3 regions of the Micromonospora sp. NPDC092111 genome follow, and region 1 is predicted to be linked to each of the others. Evidence: riboswitches for the same ligand, from Rfam matches in the RefSeq annotation. Region 1 holds a riboswitch; each other region holds the start of a gene.

Region 1 (7,146 bases):
CCGAGCAGCGCCAGCACCTCGGCGATGTCGTCGCCCTGGGTCCGCATCGCGCTGGTGCCCCAGACGGTCAACCCGACCGAACGCGGGTACGCCCCGGTGTCGGCGAGGTGCCGGGCCAGCAGCGAGTCGGCCAGGGCCACCCCGACGTCCCAGGCGTTGCGCGACGGGATCGCCTTCGGGTCGACGGAGTAGAAGTTGCGACCGGTGGGGAGCACGTTGACCAGCCCCCGGGTGGGCGAGCCGGACGGCCCGGGCGGCACGAACCGGCCGTCGAGCGCGCCGAGGGTGTGGGTCAGCTCGTCGGTGGTGCGGGCCAGCCGGGGCACCACCTCGGCGGCGGCGAAGCGCAGCACCTCGGCGGCGGCGACGACGGGCCGGCCGACCACCTCCTCGACCACCGCGTCGACCTTCGCGCCGTCCCAACCCAGGGTCTCCATCCCGACGACGAGCCGGCGGGCCAGCCCCTCCACCAGGTCGACGGCGTCGGCGGCGGTGGCGGCGGGGCCGTCCACCAGGTCGGTGAGGGCGGCCGGGACGGCGAGGCGTCGCCCCGGCGCGGCCAGCAGTTCCTGCTCGTCCAGGCCGACGCTGGCGGCGATCGCCTGGCGCAGGCCGGGCAGGGCGCGGGCGTTGCCCCAGACCTGCGGGGCGCGCAGCACGGCGAGCACGAGGTTGACCCGGGCCTCACCGGTGGGCGCCTCGGCGAGGACGTGCAGCCCGTCCCGGATCTGCACGTCCTTGACCTCGCAGAGGTAGCCGTCGAGGTGCAGCACGAAGTCGTCGAAGTCGTCGGCGGCCGGCATCGCCTCGGTGTGCAGGTCGTGGTGCAGTTCGGCGGCGCGCACCAGGTCCCAGATCTGGTTCCGGACGGTGGGCACCTTGGTCGGGTCGAGGGCCTGCACGGTGGCGTACTCGTCGAGGAGCTGTTCCAGTCTCGCCAGGTCGCCATAGGTCTCGGCGCGGGCCATCGGCGGCACCAGGTGGTCGACGACCACGGCGTGTGCCCGGCGTTTGGCCTGGGTGCCCTCACCGGGGTCGTTGACGATGAACGGGTAGACCAGCGGCAGGTCGCCGAGGACGGCGTCGGGGGCGCAGTCGGCGGCGAGGCCGAGCCCCTTGCCGGGCAGCCACTCCAGGGTGCCGTGCTTGCCCAGGTGCACCACCGCGTCGGCGCCGAAGCCGCCGTCGGCGACCGACGCCGCCAGCCACCGGTACGCGGCCAGGTAGTGGTGGCTCGGCGGCAGGTCGGGATCGTGGTAGATGGCGATCGGGTTCTCGCCGAAGCCGCGCGGCGGCTGGATCAGCAGCGTCACGTTGCCGAGCCGCAGCCCGGCCAGGACGAGGTCGCCGTCGTCGGTGTAGAGCCGGCCGGGCGGGTCACCCCAGTGCTCGCGGATCCGGTCCCGCAGCCCGGCCGGCACGGCGTCGAACCAGCGCCGGTAGGTCGCCCCGGGCACCCGCGCCTCGGCGGCGGCGAGTTGTTCCGGGGTGAGCCACTCGACGTCGTGCCCGCCGGCGGCGATCAGGGCGTGGATCAGCGCGTCCCCGTCGGTGGGCGGCGGCGCGTCGCCGAGGTGGTAGCCGGCGTCGGCGAGGGCGGCGAGCAGCCGGACCGCCGAGGCCGGGGTGTCCAGCCCGACGGCGTTGCCAACCCGGGAGTGTTTCGTCGGGTACGAGCTGAGCACGATCGCCAGCCGCTTGTCGGCGTTGTCCAGGTGCCGCAGCCGGGCCTGCCGGACGGCGATGCCGGCCACCCGGGCGGCCCGTTCCGGGTCGGCGACGTAGACCGACAGGCCGTCGGCGTCGATCCGCTTGAAGGAGAACGGCACGGTGACGATCCGGCCGTCGAACTCGGGGATGGCGACCTGCATCGCCGCGTCCAGCGGGGAGAGCCCGGCGTCGCTGCCGGCCCACTGGTCCCGGGTGCTGGTCAGGCAGAGCGCCTGGATCACCGGCACGTCCAGGGCGGCGAGCGCGCCGACATCCCAGGCGTCCTCGTCGCCCCCGCCGGAGGCGTCGGCGGCGACCGTCCCGCCGGCCGCGAGGACGGTGACGACGAGGGCGTCGCAGCGGGCGAACAGGTCGAGCAGCCCGTCGCCGGGGGCCAGGCCGCGCAGCGAGCCGCAGAAGATCGGCAGCGGGTGTCCACCGGCCGCGCCGACCGCGCCGGCCAGGGTCTCGACGAAGCCGGTGTTCCCGACCAGCGCGTGCGCCCGGTAGAAGACGATCCCGACCGTCGGCCGCCCCCCGTCGTCCCCCACGCCGGCCACCGGCGGGTCGCCGAGGATCCCGTACGCCGGGGTGGGCTCGGGCGGGTCGAAGCCCTCGCCGGTGAGCAGCACCGTGTCGGAGAGGAACCGGGCTAGCTGGGCCAGGTTTCGCGGACCGCCTTCGACCAGGTAGGACAGCGCCTCGGTGGCCACTCCGGCGGCCACCGTGGAGGCCGCCGTCAGCTCCGCGTCGGGCACCGACTCGCCGCCGAGGACGACCGTCGGCACCCCGGAGTCGAGCACCGCCGCCAAGCCGTCCGGCCACGCCTGCCGGCCACCGAGCAGGCGTACGACGGCAAGGTCGACGCCGTCGAGCAGCGCCGGCACGGCGTCCACGCCGACCCGGGCGGGGTTGGCCAGTCGGTAGCCGGCGGCACTGGCGCGGGCGGCGAGCAGGTCGGTGTCGGCGGTGGACAACAACAGGATGCGCACGGACAGCTCCGGAGAGTGACACCCGAGCCGCCGCGAGGGTGGTCGGGTGAGGCGAGGGTGGGCACCGGTCAGCGGTGGCGGCAGGAGTACCGGCTCATCCGCGTCGACCGACGCGGAGGGTCGGCGCGGTCGTCAGCGGTGCGCGGTGGGGCGACCGGCGCAGCGGCCACCGGCCGACGCGGCCGTACCGCTGAACCCCGGGGCGGCGGTGCCGCTGAACCCCAAGACGGCGGCACGACTGAAGTCCGGGGCGGCGGCACGACTGAGCGCCGGAGCGGCGGTGCGGCCGATCGCGGCCCCGGCGGCACGCCGGAGCGGGAGACGACGGTCGTCGTCGACAATGGGGACGCTGCGCGTCATCGGGTCCTCCTCGGGTGTCCACGCCCTGGGGCTCTCCGACGGCCGAAGTATCCTGGCTTCCCGGATCGACGCTCACCCCCGGCCTTCCAACCGCAGACACACGGCCGTGACTCACGAGGGGGGATCGCTCCCCGGTGACAGTGGCGGGACCGCGCCGGAATCACACCGGCTTCCTTCACTGCCGTCAGGCCGCGAATGCTGCCACACCCGTCGCCCCGAGGTCAACGGCCATCGCCCGGCCACCCCGGAGCAGACAGCCAATCGACGCACGGCGATCGTTCACCCTTTCCACCATTCACCAGCGACGATGTGTCACCGACGCGGGGAAGGCACGGTCGCCATTGCGGCCGGCGGGACCCTCGCCGGCACGGGGCAGCCCAGGGCCGGTGCCAGGGCGACACCAAGGCGACACCGAGGCGGCCAGAGCGATCCGGCCGGACGGGTTCCCGACCCGTTCCCCGACCATTCCGCAGACTCCGTACGCTCCCCGCACCCGGCCCACCCAGCCGGGTGGACGGCGGGCCGCCCGCCGCCCGCCCCAGCGGACACCGGTCGGCCCGACGTGGCGGTGATCACTGGACGGGCGGGTTCTCCGGTGCGCGAGGCAGGGAGAACACACCGGCCGCACCCACACCCTCTCAGGCCACAGCCGCGCGGCCTTCCCACCGGCACACCCCGGCCGTCGAGGTCGCCCGACCGGGAACGGGCCATCGCCCGGCAGGGCCAGACGCAGCGTAGGGCCGCCGTCGACGGGGCGGACGGGAGCGGCGACCGACGGGGCCAGCAGACCGGTGAGAACGGAAAGTCAGCGGATCCGACGCTCCGGGTGGGCCCGGTTCCAGGCCCGCATCCGCTCCGGGTAGCCGGTCCTGGCCGCCTCGTAGAGCGGCACGGCATGCCGGTGCGCCAGCTTGGCCGCCGTCCGTGGCGAGCCGGTCCGGCGGCGGATCCACTCGCCGTCGTGGGCGATCGCCACCACGGTGGTGTCGGTCGCGGTGGTCTCGGGTTCGAGGTAGAACTCCACCCCCCGGTGACCGGCGACGAACTCCTCCAGCGCGGCCAGGTCCTCCCGGGTGGCCTCCCGGTCGAGCTTCGTCGGGGTTCCCTCGGCGATCCGGGGCCGCCGGCTGAACCAGCCCATCTGCCCGCTCCTCTCCTCGGCGTCCCTTCAGTGGACCACCCCTACCTGGCAGGCGGCTGCGAGCCGGGTGACAGCCGGCTGAGCAGGTGACACCCGGCCGTCGGCCAGCGGCACCCCCACCCGGCCGACGCCGGCCAACCGTCACCCGCCAGCACCCCGCCGGCACCCGCCGGGCCGGCGCGGGCTCAGCCGAGGGCGGCCAGTTCGTCGGCGGAGAGCCGGAGCGCGCCGGCCGCCACGTTCTCCGCCACGTGGTCCGGGTCGCCGGTGCCGGGGATGGCCAGCACGTGCGCGCCCTGGTGCAGGGTCCAGGCGAGGCGTACCTGTTGGGCGGTGGCACCGTGGGCGCGGGCGACGGCGTGCACGGCCGCGCCGTGGTCGGTACGCGCCCCGCCCTCCCGGTTGGCGCCGGCGAGGGCGAAGAAGGGCACGTAGGCGATCCCACGCGCGCCGCACTCGCGCAGCAGGGCGTCCTGGTCGCCACGGTTGTCCAGGGCGTAGCTGTTCTGCACGCAGACCACCGGGGCGACGGTCTGGGCCTCGTCGAGGTGGTCGAGGCGGACGTTGGAGAGGCCGAGGTGCCGGATCAGCCCGGCCTCGCGCATCGCGGCGAGCGCGCCGAAGCGCTCCGCCACGGAGTCCGGCGCGGGCCGCTTGACGATCCGCAGGTTGACCAGGTCGAGGTGGTCACGGCCGAGTCGGCGCAGATTCTCCTCCACCTGGGTACGCAGCGCGGCCGGGCCGGCGTCCTCGCCGAGCCCGGTCGCCGGGTCGTACCGGAAGCCGACCTTGGTGGCGATCACCAGGTCGTCCGGATACGGCGCGAGTGCGGCGCGGATCAGGTCGGTGGCGTACCGGGTGGGGCCGGTGCCGACGTTCAGCGTGCCGCCCGGCGAGACGTAGAAGGCGGCGGTGTCGACGTGGTCGACCCCCAGCTCGACGGCCCGGCGCAGGACGCGGACCGCGCGGTCCCGGTCGGGGTGGGCGGTGATCCGCATCGAGCCGAAGCCCATCCGGCGTACGGTGCGGTCGCCCAGGGTCCAGTCACCCGCGGCCCCCGCGGTGATCTTCTCAGTAGGCATCCGGCGACCCTAGCCAGCGCCGGTGGCCGGCGCAGTCAGCCGCGCACCCGATACCGGCGACGCCCGGTGACTGCTAGTTTTTCGGTACTGGAGCGATGGGTCCGGGGGCGATCGGCGGACGGGTCACCGGCACCAGGGCCAGCGCCGGGACCAGCAGCAGGGGCACCACCAGCAGGGCGTGCAGCGTGCCGACGTGGTCGCCGAGCAGGCCCAGCAACGGTGGGCCGGCCAGGAACGACGTGTAGCCGATCATCGCGACCACGCTGACCCGGGCCGGCGCCCGGTCCTCGTCGTCGGCGGCGGCGCTCATCCCGACCGGGAAGCCGAGCGACGCGCCGAGCCCCCAGAGCACCACCCCGGCGACGGCGAGTGGGCCGGACCCGGCGAGCACCGCCAGGAGGGCGCCCGCGGCGGCCAGCCCGATCGTGCCGAGCAGCACGGGGACCCGGCCCCAGCGGTCGATGGCGACGGTGCCCCCGGTCCGGCCGATCGTCATGCCGACGACGAACACCCCGAAGACGGCGGCCCCGGCGGCCTCGCTCATCCCGTAGCCGTCGACGAACGCGACGGCCAGCCAGTCGTTCGCGCTGCCCTCGGTGAACGCCATGATCAGCACCAACGCGCCGATCAGCAGGGTGCGCGGCTCCCGCCAGGCCGCCAGCAGGCCACTCCGGCCGGTCGACGCGGCCCCGTCGACGGTCGACGCGGCCGGCGCGGACAGGAACCGCCGGGCACCGAGCAGGGTGCCGCCGAGCACCACCACGGCCAGCACCGCCAGGTGGACGGCGATCGGCACGCCGACCCGGGCGGCCCCGGCGCCGAGACCCGCGCCGGCCACCGAGCCCAGGCTCCACGCCGCGTGGAAGCGGGGCAGGATGGTCCGGCCCAGCCGTTTCTCCACCGTCACGCCCTCGACGTTCATCGCGACGTCGCAGGTGCTGGAGCCGTAGCCGACGGCGAACAGGCCGACCGCGACGCCGGGCAGCGAGCCGACCGCCCCGGTGGCGACTCCCACCCCGGCCAGCCCGACCGCCACCAGCACGGTGGAGAGGGCCACGGTGCGGGCCGGGCCGAGGCGCTGGGTCACCAGGCCGGCGGAGGACAGCGCCAGCAGCGCACCACCGGACATGGCCAGCAGCAGCAGGCCGAGCCGGCCGGCGCTGAGCCCGAGCGCCTCGCGCACCGCGGGGACCCGGGAGAACCAGGTGGCCACGGCGAGGCCGTTGAGGGCGAAGACCACCGCGACGCCGGTGCGGGCGGCCAGCACCGTCCGGAGTACGGCGCTGCGGGGCGGGGTGGCGGTGGCGCTCACGGCACGGCGGTCCTTCCGGGGGTACGGCGTCCTCGCCGTCGATCTCACACCCGATCCGTCACGACCACAAGCAGTATGCGCCCCTTACCACATAAGGTCAGAGCGCGGGCAGCCCGAGCGCCTCGTCCACCCGGGCCAGCACGGCGGCGTCGTCGTCGGTGCGTACCCCGCGCAGCAGGTCGATGGCGGTGGCCCGGATCTGGCCGACGATCATGGCCAGCGGCAGGGTCTGGCCGGGGGTGAAGAGCTGCCCGGCGATCCGGACCGCCGCCAGGGCGGCCCGGTCGGCGTCCTCGGCGTGCCGGTCGCCGGCCTGCTCCGCCCCGTCGAGGTCGGCGGCGAGCGCCCGGCCGGCGGCCTCGACGGCGTCGGCGAGGAAGCGCAGCGCCCCACCCAGGTCGGGCGGGACGGGGCTGGCCAGCCGGCTGAGGGTGACCCCGGCCCGGGCCAGCACCCGGACGTTGCGCACCGCGTAGTCGAGTTGGCCGATCGAGGCGTCCACCGTGCGGAGCCGGCCGAGGTGCCGACGTCGGCGGACGTGCAGCCGGA
Region 2 (7,146 bases), on a different contig from region 1:
GTGTTGCGGATCGCGGCCCGGAACCGCTCGTAGAAGTCGGGGTAGCGCATCGGTCGCAGGGTCAGATCCATACCGGGGTCGAGCAGCGTCGTCACTGGCAGGCCTCACAGATCTCGGGGTTCTCCAGCGAGCAGGCGACCGCGTCGCTCTCGCCGACGGACAGGGTGAGCAGGGCGGACGTGGCCCGCGCCGAAACGCCGTCCGGGCCGGTCAGGTCGGCCGGGCCGGTAAGGTCGGCCGGGATCGGGGCGGTGGCCGGTGTCGCCGCGACCGTGGTCTGGGCGATCCGGGTCGCCGGGCGGGAGCGCAGGTAGTAGGTGGTCTTCAGCCCGGCCCGCCAGGCGTACGCGTACATCGAGGAGAGCCGGCCGATGGTCGGGCTGGCCTGGAACAGGTTCAGCGACTGCGACTGGTCCACGTACGGCGCGCGGGCGGCGGCCAGGTCGATCAGCGCCTTCTGCGGCAACTCCCACGCGGTGCGGTGCAGCGCCTTCAGGGCCGCCGGCAGGTCCAGCCCCTGCACCGAGCCGTCCGCCCGCTTGATCGCGTCCCGGGTGGCCGCGTCCCACCGGCCCAGCCGCTTCAGGTCGGCAACCAGGTGCCGGTTGACCTGGAGGAACTCCCCGGACAGCGTCTCCCGCTTGAAGACGTTGGAGACCAGCGGTTCGACGCACTCGGCGCAGCCGGCGATCGAGGCGATGGTGGCGGTCGGGGCGATCGCCACCAGCAGCGAGTTGCGCAGCCCGTACCGGGCGACCTTGTCCCGTACGGCGGCCCACGCCTCGGGTCGGGTCGGCCGGACGGCCGGCCAGTGGTCCGGGTGCAGCACCCCGCCGGCGGCCCGGGTCAGCGGGTACGCCGGGTGCGGCCCACCTGCCGCCGCCAGGTCGGCGGAGGCGTCGTACGCGGCGAGGGCGATCTCCTCGGCGATCCGGGTGGACAGCGCCAGCGCCTCCGGCGAGTCGAACGGCAGTCGCAGCGAGGCGAGCACGTCGGCCAGCCCCATCACGCCCAGCCCCAGCGGACGCCAGCGCCGGTGCGCGGTGCGCGCCTGTTCGGTGGGGAACCAGTTCCGGTCGATCGCCCGGTCCAGTGCCCCCACCGCCAGCCGGACCGTCGCGGCCAGCCCGACGAAGTCCACGGCCAGGCCCGGCCGGTCGACACCGGTCGAAGCGGCCGGTTGCGCCCGGTCGAAGCCGGTTCCGGCGGCGGATTCCGCCTGGTCGGGGCCGGTTCCGGGGGTCAGGCCCGCCGGGTCGACGCCGGTTCCGGCGACTGGGTGGGGCGCGGCGGGGTCGGTGCGGGCGCCGGTCGGCGTCGGGATCAGGTGGGCGGCCAGGTTGATCGAGCCGAGGGTGCAGACCGCCGTCTCGTCGTCGCTGGTCACCTCCAGGATCTCGGTGCACAGGTTGGAGTGGTGCACCACCCCGCCGCCGTTGCCGACCTGGTTACAGGTGCGGTTCGCCGCGTCGGCGAACGTCAGCCAGCCGTTGCCGGTCTGCGCCAGGGTGCGCATCATCCGGCCGTACAACGTGCGGGCCGGCAGGGTCCGGACGGCCCGGCCGGCCGCCTCCGCCGCCCGGTACGCGGCGTCGAACTCGTCGCCCCACAGGTCGACCAGCTCCGGCACCTCCTTCGGGTCGAACAGCGACCAGTCGGCGTCCGCCTCGACCCGGCGCATGAACTCGTCCGGCACCCAGTTGGCCAGGTTCAGGTTGTGCGTACGCCGGGCCTCGTCGCCGGTGTTGTCCCGCAGCTCCAGGAACTCCTCGATGTCGGCGTGCCAGGTGTCCAGGTAGACGCAGGCCGCGCCCTTGCGCCGGCCGCCCTGGTTGACCGCCGCCACGCTGGCGTCCAGGGTGCGCAGCCACGGCACGATCCCGTTGGAACGGCCGTTGGTGCCCCGGATCAGCGACCCCCGCGAGCGCACCCGGGAGAACGAGATGCCGATCCCGCCGGCGAACTTGGACAGCTTCGCCACCTGCGCGTAACGCTCGTAGATCGAGTCCAGCTCGTCCCGGGGCGAGTCGACCAGGAAACAGGAGGAGAGCTGCTGGTGCCGCGCCCCGGCGTTGAACAGGGTCGGCGAGCTGGGCAGGTAGGCCAGCCGGGCCATCGCCCGGTACAGCTCGCCAACCTCCGCGACGGTGTCCGACAGGCCGGCCGCCACCCGCAGCCAGAAGTGCTGCGGCCGTTCCAGCACCGCCCGGGTGTGCGGGTGGCGCAGCAGATAGCGGTCGTGCAACGTGCGCAGGCCGAAGTACTCGAACGCGTCGTCGTGGGCATGGTCGACCAGGGCTTCGAGGGTGGCGGTGTGCGCCGCGACGAAGCCGGCGAAGCCCGGGTCCAGCAACCCTTCCGCGTACGCTGCCGCGACGCTGTCGCCGAACGTGGTGATGCCCTGGCCGGTGGTCTCGTCGGCGATCCGCCCGGCGAGCAGGCGCGCGGCGAGCGTCGCGTACGCCGGCTCCTCGGCGGTCAGCCCGGCCGCCGCCGCGATGGCCAGCTCGGTCAGCTCGCCGGGGTCGGCGTCGGCGGTCCGCCCCGACTCGACCAGGGCGAGGATCCGCCCCGGGTCGGTGTCGGGCAGGTCGTGGTGGTGCCGGTGCAGCAGGTCCCGCAGCGCCCCGACGGGGGCGAGGGTGGATGACGCCGTCACGTGCTCTCCTGGGTCGTCGGTGTGGGACCGCAGGAGGGCACGACGGCACGCCGGATCCCCGCCGGTCGGTGTGCCGGCGGTGCTCCGTACGGCTCGACGGCCCTCCCACGGGACCCCGAGGTGGTACGCGCACCCGGTCGGGCGCGCCCTGCTGGCAGGTCTTCGGACTCACGGGCAGGCGCGTCTCCGCGCTTGGCCTACTGGCCGTCGCTTCCCGGGCCCCGTCGGGCCCAGTGCTCGAATGACGGCGGTCGTTCCCGCTCACCGCTGCGGGGCAGTCCCGGACTCGCACCGGGTTCCCTGTTCGGCCCGACGCCTGGCGGACGCCGGAGCCTGGCGGACACACGTGTCGCACCAGCAGTGCCAGTGATCCTAGATGTAGTGGGTCGCAAAAAGCCAACACACCACATGCTGTGGGCGTGTCACCTCCGCCGGGCGCGTCCTGCGGGCAGGAGTCGGCCGGGTCGTACCCGTCGCTGGGCGTCGTCAGGCCACCGCCCGGCCGACCAGCGCGCGGTTTCCTTCCGGCCACCCCGGCGTCTTGCGGGCAAGGGCTGGTCCGGACCTGGCTGGGTCACGAGCCGAGCCCGATCGTGGAGGTCACCGGCACGGCGGCGGCCAACCCGAGGAACACGGACGCCCCGCTGGTCCCGATGGATGCCCTCCCGTGCCAGCCGTTGCCATCCGTTGCCGTCCGTTGCCGTCCGTTGCCGTCCGGTCACCGGGATGGTCGGCGGCGCGACGGATTCGTCCCCGCCGCCCGGTTTGCCGCCGCTCATGCCGGGAAGTCGGGGAACGTGCGAGCGCTGATGACGAAACTGGAACAGACCACCGCGCTGGACCGGGTGAGCGACCGGTTGCAACGCGCCGTGCAGGCGACGCTGCGCCCCCAGCGGGTCCGTGACCTGCTGCACGGCGTCTTCCTGGGCCACCCGCTGCACCCGGCGATGGTGCAGGTGCCGGTGGGTGCCTGGCTCAGCGCGGCGGTGGTCGACCTGCTCCCCGGTCAACGGCGCGCGGCCACCACCCTGGTCGCGCTCGGTACCGTCAGCGCGGTGCCGGCCGCCGTCGCCGGGCTCAACGACTGGGCCGAGCTCTCCCGTGACCAGCGCCGGGTCGGGCTGGTCCACGCCGCCGCCAACACCATCGGCCTGACCCTGTACGCCGGCTCCCTCGCCGCCCGGCTGCGCGGCCGGCACGGCACCGGTAGAGCACTGGCGTACCTCGGGTTGAGCGCGGCGAGCGCGGGGGCGTACCTCGGTGGGCACCTGGCGTACAAGCAGGGGGCACAGGCCAGCCAGAGCGTCTCCGAGCTGCACCGGATGGGTGACCAGTGGCAGCCGGTGGCCGACCTGGCCGAACTCCCGCAGCGGAAGCTGATCACCCGCGAGGTGGACGACGTCTCGGTGATCCTCTACCGGCACGGCGACGAGGTCACCGTGATGCTGGAGCGCTGCCCGCACCAGAGCGGCCCGCTCGGCGAGGGCGAGGTGCAGGAGATCGACGGGCACGCGTGCGTGGTCTGTCCCTGGCACGGCTCCGCGTTCCGGCTCAACGGCGGCGAGGTCATGCACGGGCCGTCCGGTACCGACCAGCAGATCCTGCCCACCCGCGTGGTCGACAACATCCTCCAGACCCGCCTGCCCTGACCCGCCCCGCCCACGCGCCCGCCCGCTCGCCCGCCGGGATGCCCGCTCGCCCGCCGGGACGCCCGCTCGCTCGTCGGGATGCCCGCTCGCTCGTCAGGACGCCCGCCCGCTCGCCCGCCGGGATGCCCGCTCGCTCGTCGGGACGGTTGCCCGCTCGCCGGGACGCCCGCTCGCCGGGACGCCAGCCCGCTCCCTCGCCCGCCCGCCTGCCTGTTCGCCGGGACGCCCGCCAGCCCGCTCCCCTCGTTCGGATGCCCGCCCGCCTGTCGCCCGCCCGCTTGCCCGCAAGATCGTGCTCGAACGTGGATGTAGTGGCATCCCGGGCCGTGGAGGCCACTACATCCTGGATCGAGCACGATCTTGGCGGTGCGACGCCCGGCGGTGTCCGGGCACTACTGGACCGGGCCGCCCGACGCAGGTCGAGCGTCAGGGGCAGCGGGCCGGCTAGCTGCCGCTCGGGCCGGGCCGGGCCGGGGCGGGTCGGGGCGATTGCTGCGTCCTCACGCCCGGCTGGTCGGCGCGGGGTCGATGAGTCGGGCGCTGCGCATGCTGCTCGCGTACCCCCAGGTCAGTCGCGGCGGTGGCGGCCGGTGACCAGGTCCCGGGCGGCGGAGGCTCGGCTGCCCATGGTCCGCCCCGTCGACGTCCGACCGCCGGAGGGCCGACCGCCGGAGGTGCGGGCGGCGGACATCCGGGCGGCCGACGTACGTCCGGCCACCACCTGGACCGGCCGGCGGCGTAGGCCGAGCACCGCACCGATCTGCGCGCCGACGATGCTGGCCACCGCCAGTACCGCCGAGACGGCCAGCGGGCGGTTGATCCCGTTGTCCTGACCGGCCCGGGAGGCCCCGGCAGCCATCGCCGGCGGCACCCCGGCCGGCCGCTCGGCGGGCGGGTGCGCGGGCGGCTGGGCGGTCTGCGGCCGTGCGGTCTGCGGCGTGGCCGGCCCGACCTTGCCGGTCGGCGTCGGCTTACCCGGCGTGGGCGAGGCGACCGTCCCGCCCGGTTGTTGCGGACCGGGCTGGCCGCCCGGCTGCGGCACCCCGGCCTGGCCGCCCGGCGTCGGCGTCCCGGGCGTCGCCGCCGGGGGGTGCGGGGACGGCTTCCGGGGGGTGGTCGGCACCAGGTGCCCGGTGGCGTGCCGGCGGGCACCCGCGTCGTCCGCCTCGGCGGGCAGCTTGATGAGCTGGCCCGGCCGGATCCGGTCGGCGTCGCGCAGGTGGTTGAGCCGGGCCACCTCCTGGTAGCGGTCGAAGTCGTCCAGGTAGCGTTCCGCCACCTCACCCAGGTAGTCGCCCCGGGCCACCTTGTACACCGGCTTCGCCGCCGGCTGTTCGGCGTCGGGGGCAGCACCACGAGCGGGACCGGCACCAGGAGCCGAACCGAGAGCGGGCCCAGCGGCGACGGCGGGACCAGCACCGAGCGCGGAACCGGCGGCGAGGGCGGGACCAGCGGCGACGGCGGGACCGGCACCGAGCGCGGAACCAGCGGCGAGGGCAGGACCAGCGGCGAGGGTGGAACCGGTGGCGAGGACAGGACCAGCGGCGAGGGCGGGGCCGGAGGCGTGCGGTGCCGTCAGCGTGGTCGCCACGCCGGTACCGGCGGCGGCCGGCAGTGGCTGGGTCAGCGCCGCGGCCGCGCTCGCCGCCGGGCTCGCCGCGATGATCAGGGCGACCGAGCCGACCAGGGCCGCCGCGGCGCGCTGCTGCCGGCTCATCCCGGGCAGCCGGGGCGTCGACCGGCGCGTCGCCTGGGCACCCAACTCCACCAGTACGGAGATGGCGAACGTCGCCCAGCCGAACCAGCCCAGCACCGCCAGCGCCCGCAGGAAGAGTTGACCGTCGTCCCGGCTGGTCAGCGTGGTGCCCACCTCGGCGAGGGTGGGCAGGTGGTCCGGCAGCGGGTTACCGGCGAAGGCCAGCAGCGCCACCGGCGCGCCGGCCAGCAGGGCGACCAGGACGACCAGCGACCCGAAGCCGGTGAGCAACTGCCCGGTACGTCGGGCGGCGGAACCACGCCGTACGGTCATGGCGGCCTTCCTTCCTACGGTCTGTCGGTGAGCGTGCGCGCGGTGGCCTCGCCCGAGACGGTGACGGTGCGAGCCATGCCGATCAGGCCGAGCATGTGCCGGCGGTAGACGACGGTGACACTGACCCGGATCTGCTTCTCGCCGGCCACCACGGGGAAGCTCACCGCGTAGCGGGTCACGTCGGGGTTGTCGTCGAGGTAGTGCGCGACGGCGGTACGGGCACCCCGCTCGTCGATCACCTTGGGGCGACCCGCGATCGCGGCGGCCCGGTCGATCACCTGCCCGCCGCTGCGGGCCGCCTCGGCGGCGAGGTCGTCGGCCCGTTGCAGGGTGCGTAGCTGGCCCGCGCCGTCGTACGCGACGCCGATGATCGCCAGTACGCCGAGCATGGTGACGGCCAGGAAGAGGCTGATCCGGCCCTCGTCGCGTACCCGGCGGGCGGTCACGGCCGGCTCCGGTAGCGGTCCAGCGGAGAGGCGAAGGTCGCCTCGACCCGCTTGGTGCCCGGGGACAGCCCGGGGAAGCGGATGTCGGCGAAGGAGACCGTGCAGGTCACCCTGACCCAGACGCTGACCGGCTCGCCCAGTGGGCGGCCGAACGCCGTGCCCAGCGACGTGTGGTCGCTGCTCAGGGTCGACCCCCACACCGAGACCTGCGGCGCGCCCGTGCAGTTCAGGCCCCGCCAGTCGAGTTGTTGCCGGGCCGCGTTCCGGGCGGCGCTCTCCGCCGTGCTGGCGTTGCGGGAGATCGAGGCGGCGCGGGCGGCGTCGTGGGCGGCGGCCTCCACCGCCTGGTCGGCCACCGCGACC
Region 3 (7,146 bases), on a different contig from region 1:
CAGGCCCGCGCCGACGACCACCACCCGGTCCGTACGTCCGTTCACGGTCCGCACGTGACCACCTCCTTCGCGAAGTTGCCCATCATGCCCGTCGCATCGTGGCGGCGGTGGCGAGCACGGTCAACGCGGTGCGTGCCGGCTGGTCGATCGACGCGGTCTCCAGCGCGGTCAGCGCCTCGGCGACCCGGTCGGAGATCATGCGTTCGATCCGGGCGACGGCCCCGGTGTCGGCGACCAGTTCGGCCAGCCGGGCCACCTCCCGGTCGCCGGTCGCGGTGCCGGCCCGGTCCAGCGCCCGCCGCTGGGTCGGGCCGGCGAGTTGGCGGGCCAGCATCAGCAGCGCGGTCGGCTTGCCGGTACGCAGGTCGTCCCCGGCCGGCTTGCCGGTGGTCGCCGGGTCGCCGTAGACGCCGAGCAGGTCGTCGCGGAGCTGGAACGCCTCGCCGACGGCCAGGCCGTAGCGGGTGTACGCGGCGATCTGCGGGGCGTCGGCGTCGACGCCGGCCAGGCAGCCGCCGAACAGCAGCGGACGCTGGACGGTGTAGCTGGCGGTCTTGTAGCGGGCCACCCGCAGGGCCCGGTCCACCGACCAGTTCGCCGCGTCGTTCTCGCCGAGCACGTCGAGGTACTGCCCGGCGATCGTCTCGACGCGCATCTGGTCGTAGCAGCGCCGTACGTCGAGCAGCCGGGACGGCGGCACGGTGGCGTGGCCGAGCAGCCGGTCGGCCCAGACCATGCAGAGGTCGCCGACGAGCACGGCGACCGTCTCGCCGAACCGGTCCGGGTCGCCGGTGTGCCCGGCCGCGACGTGCCGGGCGGCGGCGGCCCGGTGTGCCGTGGGCAGGCCGCGCCGGGTGTCCGAGGCGTCCATCACGTCGTCGTGCACCAGTGCGAAGGTGTGCAGCAGTTCCAGGGCGGCGAGTGCCGGCAGCACCGAGGGCAGTGGCCCGTCGCCGCCGACCACGCCGCGCCAGCCCCAGTACGCGAAGGTGGGGCGGACCCGCTTGCCGCCGGCCAGCACGCAGTCGCGCGCCGTCGCGGCGAAGCCGCCCATCGCCGCGTCGATCTCGGTCAGCGAGTCGACCTCGCTGGCCAGGAAGGCAGCCAGGGTCTCGTCGACCGCGGTGGTCAGGTCCGTGGTGAACGCGGCCAGTACGCCCCGGACCGGATCGTCCGTCGCTCCCGGCTGTGCCGGCGCGACGCGGAGCGTATTACCCGCAACTGCGTCGTTGGCCATGAGGGCGAGCGTACCCTAGGGTTGCGAGTTGCGTCGATTTCTGCGTCGAATCCTGAGGAGGTCCGGTGGACACCGATCTCACCGCTGCCTATGCCCGCTGCCAGGACCTGCACCGACGACACGGGCGTACCTACTATCTCGCCACCCGGCTGCTGCCCGGGTGGAAACGGCGGCATGTGCATGCCCTGTACGGATTCACCCGGTACGCCGACGAGATCGTGGACCGCACCGAGGACCTGCCGGCGGCCGAACGCGCCGCCCGGCTCGACGCCTGGGGGTCCCGTTTCGTGGCCGGTCTGCACGGCGAGCCGGTCGACGACCCGCTGCTCCCGGCGGTGCTGCACACCATCGCCATCTTCGACCTGGACCGGGCCGACTTCGCGTCGTTCCTGCGCAGCATGGCGATGGACCTGACCGTCAGGTCGTACCCGAGCTACGACGACCTGCTCGACTACATGGAGGGGTCGGCGGCGGTCATCGGCACGATGATGCTGCCCATCCTCGGCAGCTCCGACCCGGCGGCGGCCCGCGAACCGGCCCGCCAGCTCGGCTTCGCCTTCCAGCTCACCAACTTCATCCGGGACGTCGCCGAGGACCTCGACCGGGGCCGCACCTACCTGCCCGACGAGGACCTGGCCAAGTTCAACCTCACCCGCGCGGACCTGCTCGCCGCCCGGGCGGCCGGCCGGGCCGGCCCGAGGATCCGCGAGCTGATCGAGTACGAGGTGACCCGCGCCCAGGCCCACTACGAAGCCGCCGCGCCCGGCATCACCCTGCTCGCCCCGGCCTCCCAGGCGTGCATGCGCACCGCGTACGCGCTCTACGGCGGCATCCTCGACGAGGTCGCCGCCCGGGGGTACGACGTGTTCGTCCGGCGGGCCCTGGTGCCGCAGCGTCGCCGGCTGGCGGTGGCCGCCCGCGCCCTGCTCACCCCCACCGGCACCCCGGTCGTGGTGCCCGGACCGGCGCTGCGCTGACCGGCCGCGCCGAGGCTCGCCGTCGCCGAGCACGAAGCGGGGGCGGTCCGGGGTGGGGTACCCCGTCGGTGGCCTCCCGGTGCGGTAAATCCGGCGCGGACCGGTGGCCGTGCCCCGGTCGGTGCGGAATGCTGGCGGGATGGCGGAGCCGGAACTGGTGGACGTGGTCGTGGTCGGGCTCGGCGTCGGGGGCGAGGAGGTGGCCGGGCGACTCGCCGAGGCCGGCCTCACGGTGGTCGGCGTCGAACGGGACCTGGTCGGCGGGGAATGCCCCTACTGGGGCTGCATCCCGAGCAAGATGATGATCAGGGCGGCGAACGCCCTGGCCGAGGCGCGGCGGGTCAACGAGCTGGCCGGGTCGGCGCAGGTCCAGCCGGACTGGGCGCCGGTGGCCAGGCGGATCCGGGAGGAGGCCACCGACACCTGGAACGACCAGGCCGCGGTGGACCGGTTCACCGGCAAGGGCGGCAGGTTCCTGCGCGGCAGCGGACGGCTCGACGGCCCCGGCCGGGTCCGCGTCGGCGAGCAGGTCTTCCAGGCCCGGTACGGCGTGGTCATCGGCACCGGCACCCGCCCGTCGATCCCGCCGATCGACGGGCTGGCCGACACCCCCTACTGGACCAACCACCAGGCGATCGAGGTGGCGGAGCTGCCGGAGCGCCTGCTGGTCCTCGGCGGTGGGGCGATCGGGCTGGAACTCGCACAGGTCTTCGCCCGGTTCGGGGTCCGGGTGACCGTGGTCGAGGCGGCCGACCGGGTGCTCGCCGTCGAGGAGCCGGAGGCGTCCGAGGTGGCCGCCGCCGCGCTGCGCGCCGACGGGGTGGAGATCCGGACCGGGGTCAAGGCCGAGCGGGTCAGCCACGACGGCACCACGTTCACCCTGCACGGTGGCGAGCGGTCGTTCAGCGCCGAACGGCTGCTGGTGGTCACCGGCCGCCGGGCACACCTGGCGGAACTGGGGTTGGAGACGATCGGGGTGGACGCCGCCCAGCGCTACCTGCCGGTGGACGACCGGCTGCGGGTCACCGACGGGGTCTGGGCGGTCGGCGACGTGACCGGCGAGGGCGCGTTCACCCACATCGCCATGTACCAGGCGGCGATCGTGGTCGCCGACGTGCTCGACCACGCCCGGCGGGCCGAGGGCGGCCCGGACGCCAGCGGCACGGCCAGCGTGGTGGGCGGTGCGATGGGCGCGGCCAGCGCGGTCGGGGGCGCGATGGGGGCGGCCGGCCCGAGCGGTGCCGCCGGCACCGTTCCGCGCGCCGACTACCGGGCGCTGCCCCGGGTCACCTTCACCGATCCGGAGGTGGGCGCGGTGGGGCTCACCGAGAAGCAGGCCCGTGAGCGGGGCATCAACGTGCAGGTCGGGTTCACCCCGCTGTCGTCGTCCACCCGGGGCTGGATCCACAAGACCGACGCCGGGGGCTTCATCAAACTGGTGGCCGACGCCGACCAGGGCGTGCTGATCGGTGCGACATCGGTCGGCCCGGCCGGTGGCGAGGTGCTGTCCGCGCTGGTCGTGGCGGTGCACGCGGCCGTCCCGGTCAGCCAGCTCCGGCACATGATCTACGCGTACCCGACGTTCCACCGGGCCATCGAGAGCGCCCTGGCCGACCTGAGCTGAGCCACCCCGGCCCGCCCGGCCCGGTTCACCCGCCGTGCCGGCCGGCGCCGGCGGCGAACCGGGCCGCGCCGGCCAGGGCGTCCGCCGCCAACGAGTCCATCCCGTACGCCAGTTCGGTGGCGAGCGCGTCGGACTCGGCGAGGCCGCCGCCGGCCAGCATCGACGCGCGGTCGTTGCGCAGGCAGGTCTGCGGGTGGCGGGCGATCTCGGCGGCCAGCCGCTCGGCCGCCGTCCGCGCCGCACCCGGCTCGACCAGCCGGTTGACCAACCCCATCGCGTACGCCTCGGCGGCCGGCACCGGCCGCCCGGTGAGGATCAGGTCCATCGCCCGGCTCTCACCGATCAGCCGGGGCAGCCGTACCGTGCCACCGTCGATCAGCGGCACCCCCCACCGTCGGCAGAACACCCCGAGCACCGCGTCGGACTCGGCGACCCGCAGGTCGCACCAGAGCGCCAACTCCAGGCCGCCGGCCACGGCGTACCCGGAGATCGCGGCGATGACCGGCTTGGACAGCGACATCCGGGTGGGGCCCATCGGGCCGTCGCCCTCGGGCTCGACCCGGTTGCCGCTGGGCGTACCGATGGCCTTGAGGTCGGCGCCCGCGCAGAACGTGCCGCCGGCACCCCAGAGCACCGCGACCCGGGCGTCCGGGTCGGCCTCGAAGGCGCGGAACGCGTCGGCGAGGGCCCGCGCGGTCGGGCCGTCGACGGCGTTGCGCGACGCCGCCCGGTCGAGGATCACCGTGGTCACCGGTCCGTCGTGCGTGACGTGTACGGCCATCCGGACAGCATGCCCGCTGCCCGCGCGGCGACGCCAGGGTGTCGACGCCGGAACGCCGGCCCGACGGGGCACCGTTAGCATCTGCGTCGGCAACGACCATGCGAGGTGCCCCGCGCGAGCGGGGAGAATCTGGGAAGCCGGTGCGACTCCGGCACGGGCCCGCCGCGGTGACCGGGGAGCCACCGTCCACGCGCGACAGCGCAGCCACTGGCCGTACGGCTGGGAAGGCGGACGGTGCGGCGTCGATCCGGGAGTCCGAAGACCGGCCTCGCGTCGACCGCCCACCCGCGTGGTGGGCCGAGCGCAGCGGGAGCCTGCCGTGGACCTGTACACCGCCATCCACCGCCGCCGGGACGTCCGGGCCGAGTTCACCGGGGAACCGGTGCCGGACGGGACCCTGCACCGGATCCTCGACGCGGCGCACGCCGCGCCCAGTGTCGGTTACACCCAGCCGTGGGACTTCGTCCTGGTCCGGGACGGCGACCTGCGCCGACGCTTCCACCAGCACGTCCAGCGGGAACGGGACGTCTTCGCCGCCACCCTGACCGGGGTGGCGGCCGAGCGGTTCGCCCGTATCAAGATCGATGGGGTGCTGGAGTCGACCCTGTCGATCGTGGTCACCTACGACGAGTCCCGGGGCGGGCCGGCCGTACTCGGCCGACACGCCATCGCCGACGCCGGCCTCTACTCGGTCTGCCTGGCCATCCAGAACCTCTGGCTGGCCGCCACCGCCGAACGTCTCGGCGTCGGCTGGGTCTCCTTCTACCGGGAGCCGTTCCTGGCCGACCTGCTCGGCATCCCCCCGGGCGTCCGGCCGGTCGCCTGGCTCTGCGTCGGCCCGGTGACGCACCTGGAATCCGTACCCGACCTGGCCCGGCACGGCTGGCGACAGAAGCGCCCCCTGGCCGCAGCCCTGCACACCGACCGCTGGACCACCACCCCCTAACGCCCCCGTCCCGCCTCCCGTCCCCGTCCCCGTCCCGTCCCCGTCCCGTCCCCGTCCCATCCCGTCCCCGTCCCTGCGCCCGGTGCTCCCGTGCCCGGTGCTCCCGTGGCGGCGGAGCTACGGTTCGCCGACCGTGCGTAGCGAGCGAGCTCTGGTTCGTCAGCATCGGCCGTCGTCCCCGTGCCCCGTTTCCCCGTGCCCGTGCTCCCGCGCCCGTGTCCCTGTGCCCGCTTCCCCGTGCCCCGTTTCCCCGTGCCCGTGCTCCCGCGCCCGTGTCCCTGTGCCCGCTTCCCCGTGCCCCGTTTCCCCGTGCCCGCTTCCCCGTGCCCCGTTTCCCCGTGCCCGTGCTCCCGTGTCCCCGCCCCCGGGAGCCCCGCGCGTCTCGTGGCCCTGGGCTGGTGCGGCCGACGCCGTTTCGGCGATGTGGTGGTGTCTGCGTGGCCCGGATGCCGCCATATCCCCGGCATGGAGTTGATCAAGCCGCCGGTCGGGGTAGGGCGGGCCGGAACGGGGCGGGTCGGGCCGGAACGGAGCGGGTCGGGCCGGAACGGAGCGGGTCGGGGCGGGTCGGGCCGGAACGGAGCGGGTCGGGGCGGGTCGGGCCGGAACGGAGCGGGTCGGGGCGGGTCGGGCCGGAACGGAGCGGGTCGGGGCGGGTCGGGGCGGGCCGGAGCGGGTCGGGGCGGGTCGGGCCGGAACGGAGCGGGTCGGGTCGGGCCGGAACGGAGCGGGTCGGGGCGGGTCGGGGCGGGTCGGGGCGGGTCGGGTCGGGGCGGGGCCGGGGCGGGGCGCCGATTGCGGTGTGGATTCTGCGAGCGAGCCGGGAGCGGGTCACGACGGTGCGGGCGGGGCGGAGCGGAGCGGGGCGGTTGGGGTTGGGCCGGCCGAAAGGACGTTGGGGGTGGGCCGCCGACCGCCCCTGGATCTCCGGGTACGTCTCCCGTCTTCGGGTGGACGGATGCGGACGCTATAGAGCTGATGACGTCAACGGATCGCGCATACCCAGGTACCACGACAGCGCGCGACGCCCGCCGGGTGGTTGGCGCTGTGCGGGACGTGAGCCCCGTGGGGTTGGCGCCGTGGGGGAGGTGGGCCCGGTGGGTGCTGGACGGGACGTCAGGCCCGGCGGGTGACCTGGGTGATGAAGGTGTGCCAGGCGACGGGGGCGAAGGTGAGGGCTGGGCCGTCGGGGTCCTTGGAGTCGCGGACGGCGACGATGCCGGGCAGGTTGTCGGCGACCTCGACGCAGTTGCCGCCGTTGCCGCTGCTGCGGCTGCTCTTCCGCCACCGCGCGTCTCTCAGCTCCATGTCTCCGCCACTTCCCTGATGAGGTCGACTGACTGCCAGTGGGACAGCGCCTCGCCACGCACGTTCTCCCACGCCGCCATTATCGCCGCGAGGTCATCGACATCGCTAACCACTTGTCCCTGGAGCTGGTTGTCGAGGTAGCCGGCCAGCCGGTGGTCCGGGCAGGTGGCGACCACGAAGGGGCCGTTCAGGCCGGCGTACGAGCCCACTGTGGAGGGCACGACGTGCACCCTGACGTGCGGTTCGCGGCAGGCTTCGATGAGGGCGCGCAAC

The links. Region 1 has a riboswitch for cobalamin ahead of cobN (cobaltochelatase subunit CobN). Riboswitches for the same ligand answer to the same signal wherever they lie in the genome.
Positions count from the first base shown of each region.
Region 2: another riboswitch for cobalamin. It lies ahead of ACIQG9_RS11495 (ribonucleoside-diphosphate reductase subunit alpha); the one in region 1 lies ahead of cobN (cobaltochelatase subunit CobN).
Region 3: another riboswitch for cobalamin. It lies ahead of bluB (5,6-dimethylbenzimidazole synthase); the one in region 1 lies ahead of cobN (cobaltochelatase subunit CobN).

Region 1 covers NZ_JBIVRQ010000001.1:171,141-178,286, forward strand. The annotation lists gene cobN (cobaltochelatase subunit CobN) at 1-2,702, opposite strand, end outside; cobalamin riboswitch at 3,108-3,238, opposite strand; gene ACIQG9_RS00755 (hypothetical protein) at 3,868-4,203, opposite strand; gene ACIQG9_RS00760 (aldo/keto reductase) at 4,389-5,285, opposite strand; gene ACIQG9_RS00765 (MFS transporter) at 5,359-6,597, opposite strand; gene ACIQG9_RS00770 (aromatic acid exporter family protein) at 6,695-7,146, opposite strand, start outside.
Region 2 covers NZ_JBIVRQ010000004.1:188,522-195,667, reverse strand. The annotation lists gene ACIQG9_RS11500 (ribonucleotide-diphosphate reductase subunit beta) at 1-50, opposite strand, end outside; gene ACIQG9_RS11495 (ribonucleoside-diphosphate reductase subunit alpha) at 92-2,623, opposite strand; cobalamin riboswitch at 2,816-2,964, opposite strand; gene ACIQG9_RS11490 (Rieske 2Fe-2S domain-containing protein) at 3,457-4,308, shown strand; gene ACIQG9_RS11485 (LysM peptidoglycan-binding domain-containing protein) at 4,877-6,337, opposite strand; gene ACIQG9_RS11480 (hypothetical protein) at 6,352-6,726, opposite strand; gene ACIQG9_RS11475 (TadE family protein) at 6,780-7,146, opposite strand, start outside.
Region 3 covers NZ_JBIVRQ010000004.1:199,213-206,358, reverse strand. The annotation lists gene crtI (phytoene desaturase family protein) at 1-54, opposite strand, end outside; gene ACIQG9_RS11545 (polyprenyl synthetase family protein) at 83-1,237, opposite strand; gene ACIQG9_RS11540 (phytoene/squalene synthase family protein) at 1,303-2,214, shown strand; gene ACIQG9_RS11535 (dihydrolipoyl dehydrogenase family protein) at 2,354-3,838, shown strand; gene ACIQG9_RS11530 (crotonase/enoyl-CoA hydratase family protein) at 3,864-4,619, opposite strand; cobalamin riboswitch at 4,706-4,905, shown strand; gene bluB (5,6-dimethylbenzimidazole synthase) at 4,939-5,565, shown strand; gene ACIQG9_RS11520 (DUF397 domain-containing protein) at 6,682-6,873, opposite strand; gene ACIQG9_RS11515 (Scr1 family TA system antitoxin-like transcriptional regulator) at 6,864-7,146, opposite strand, start outside.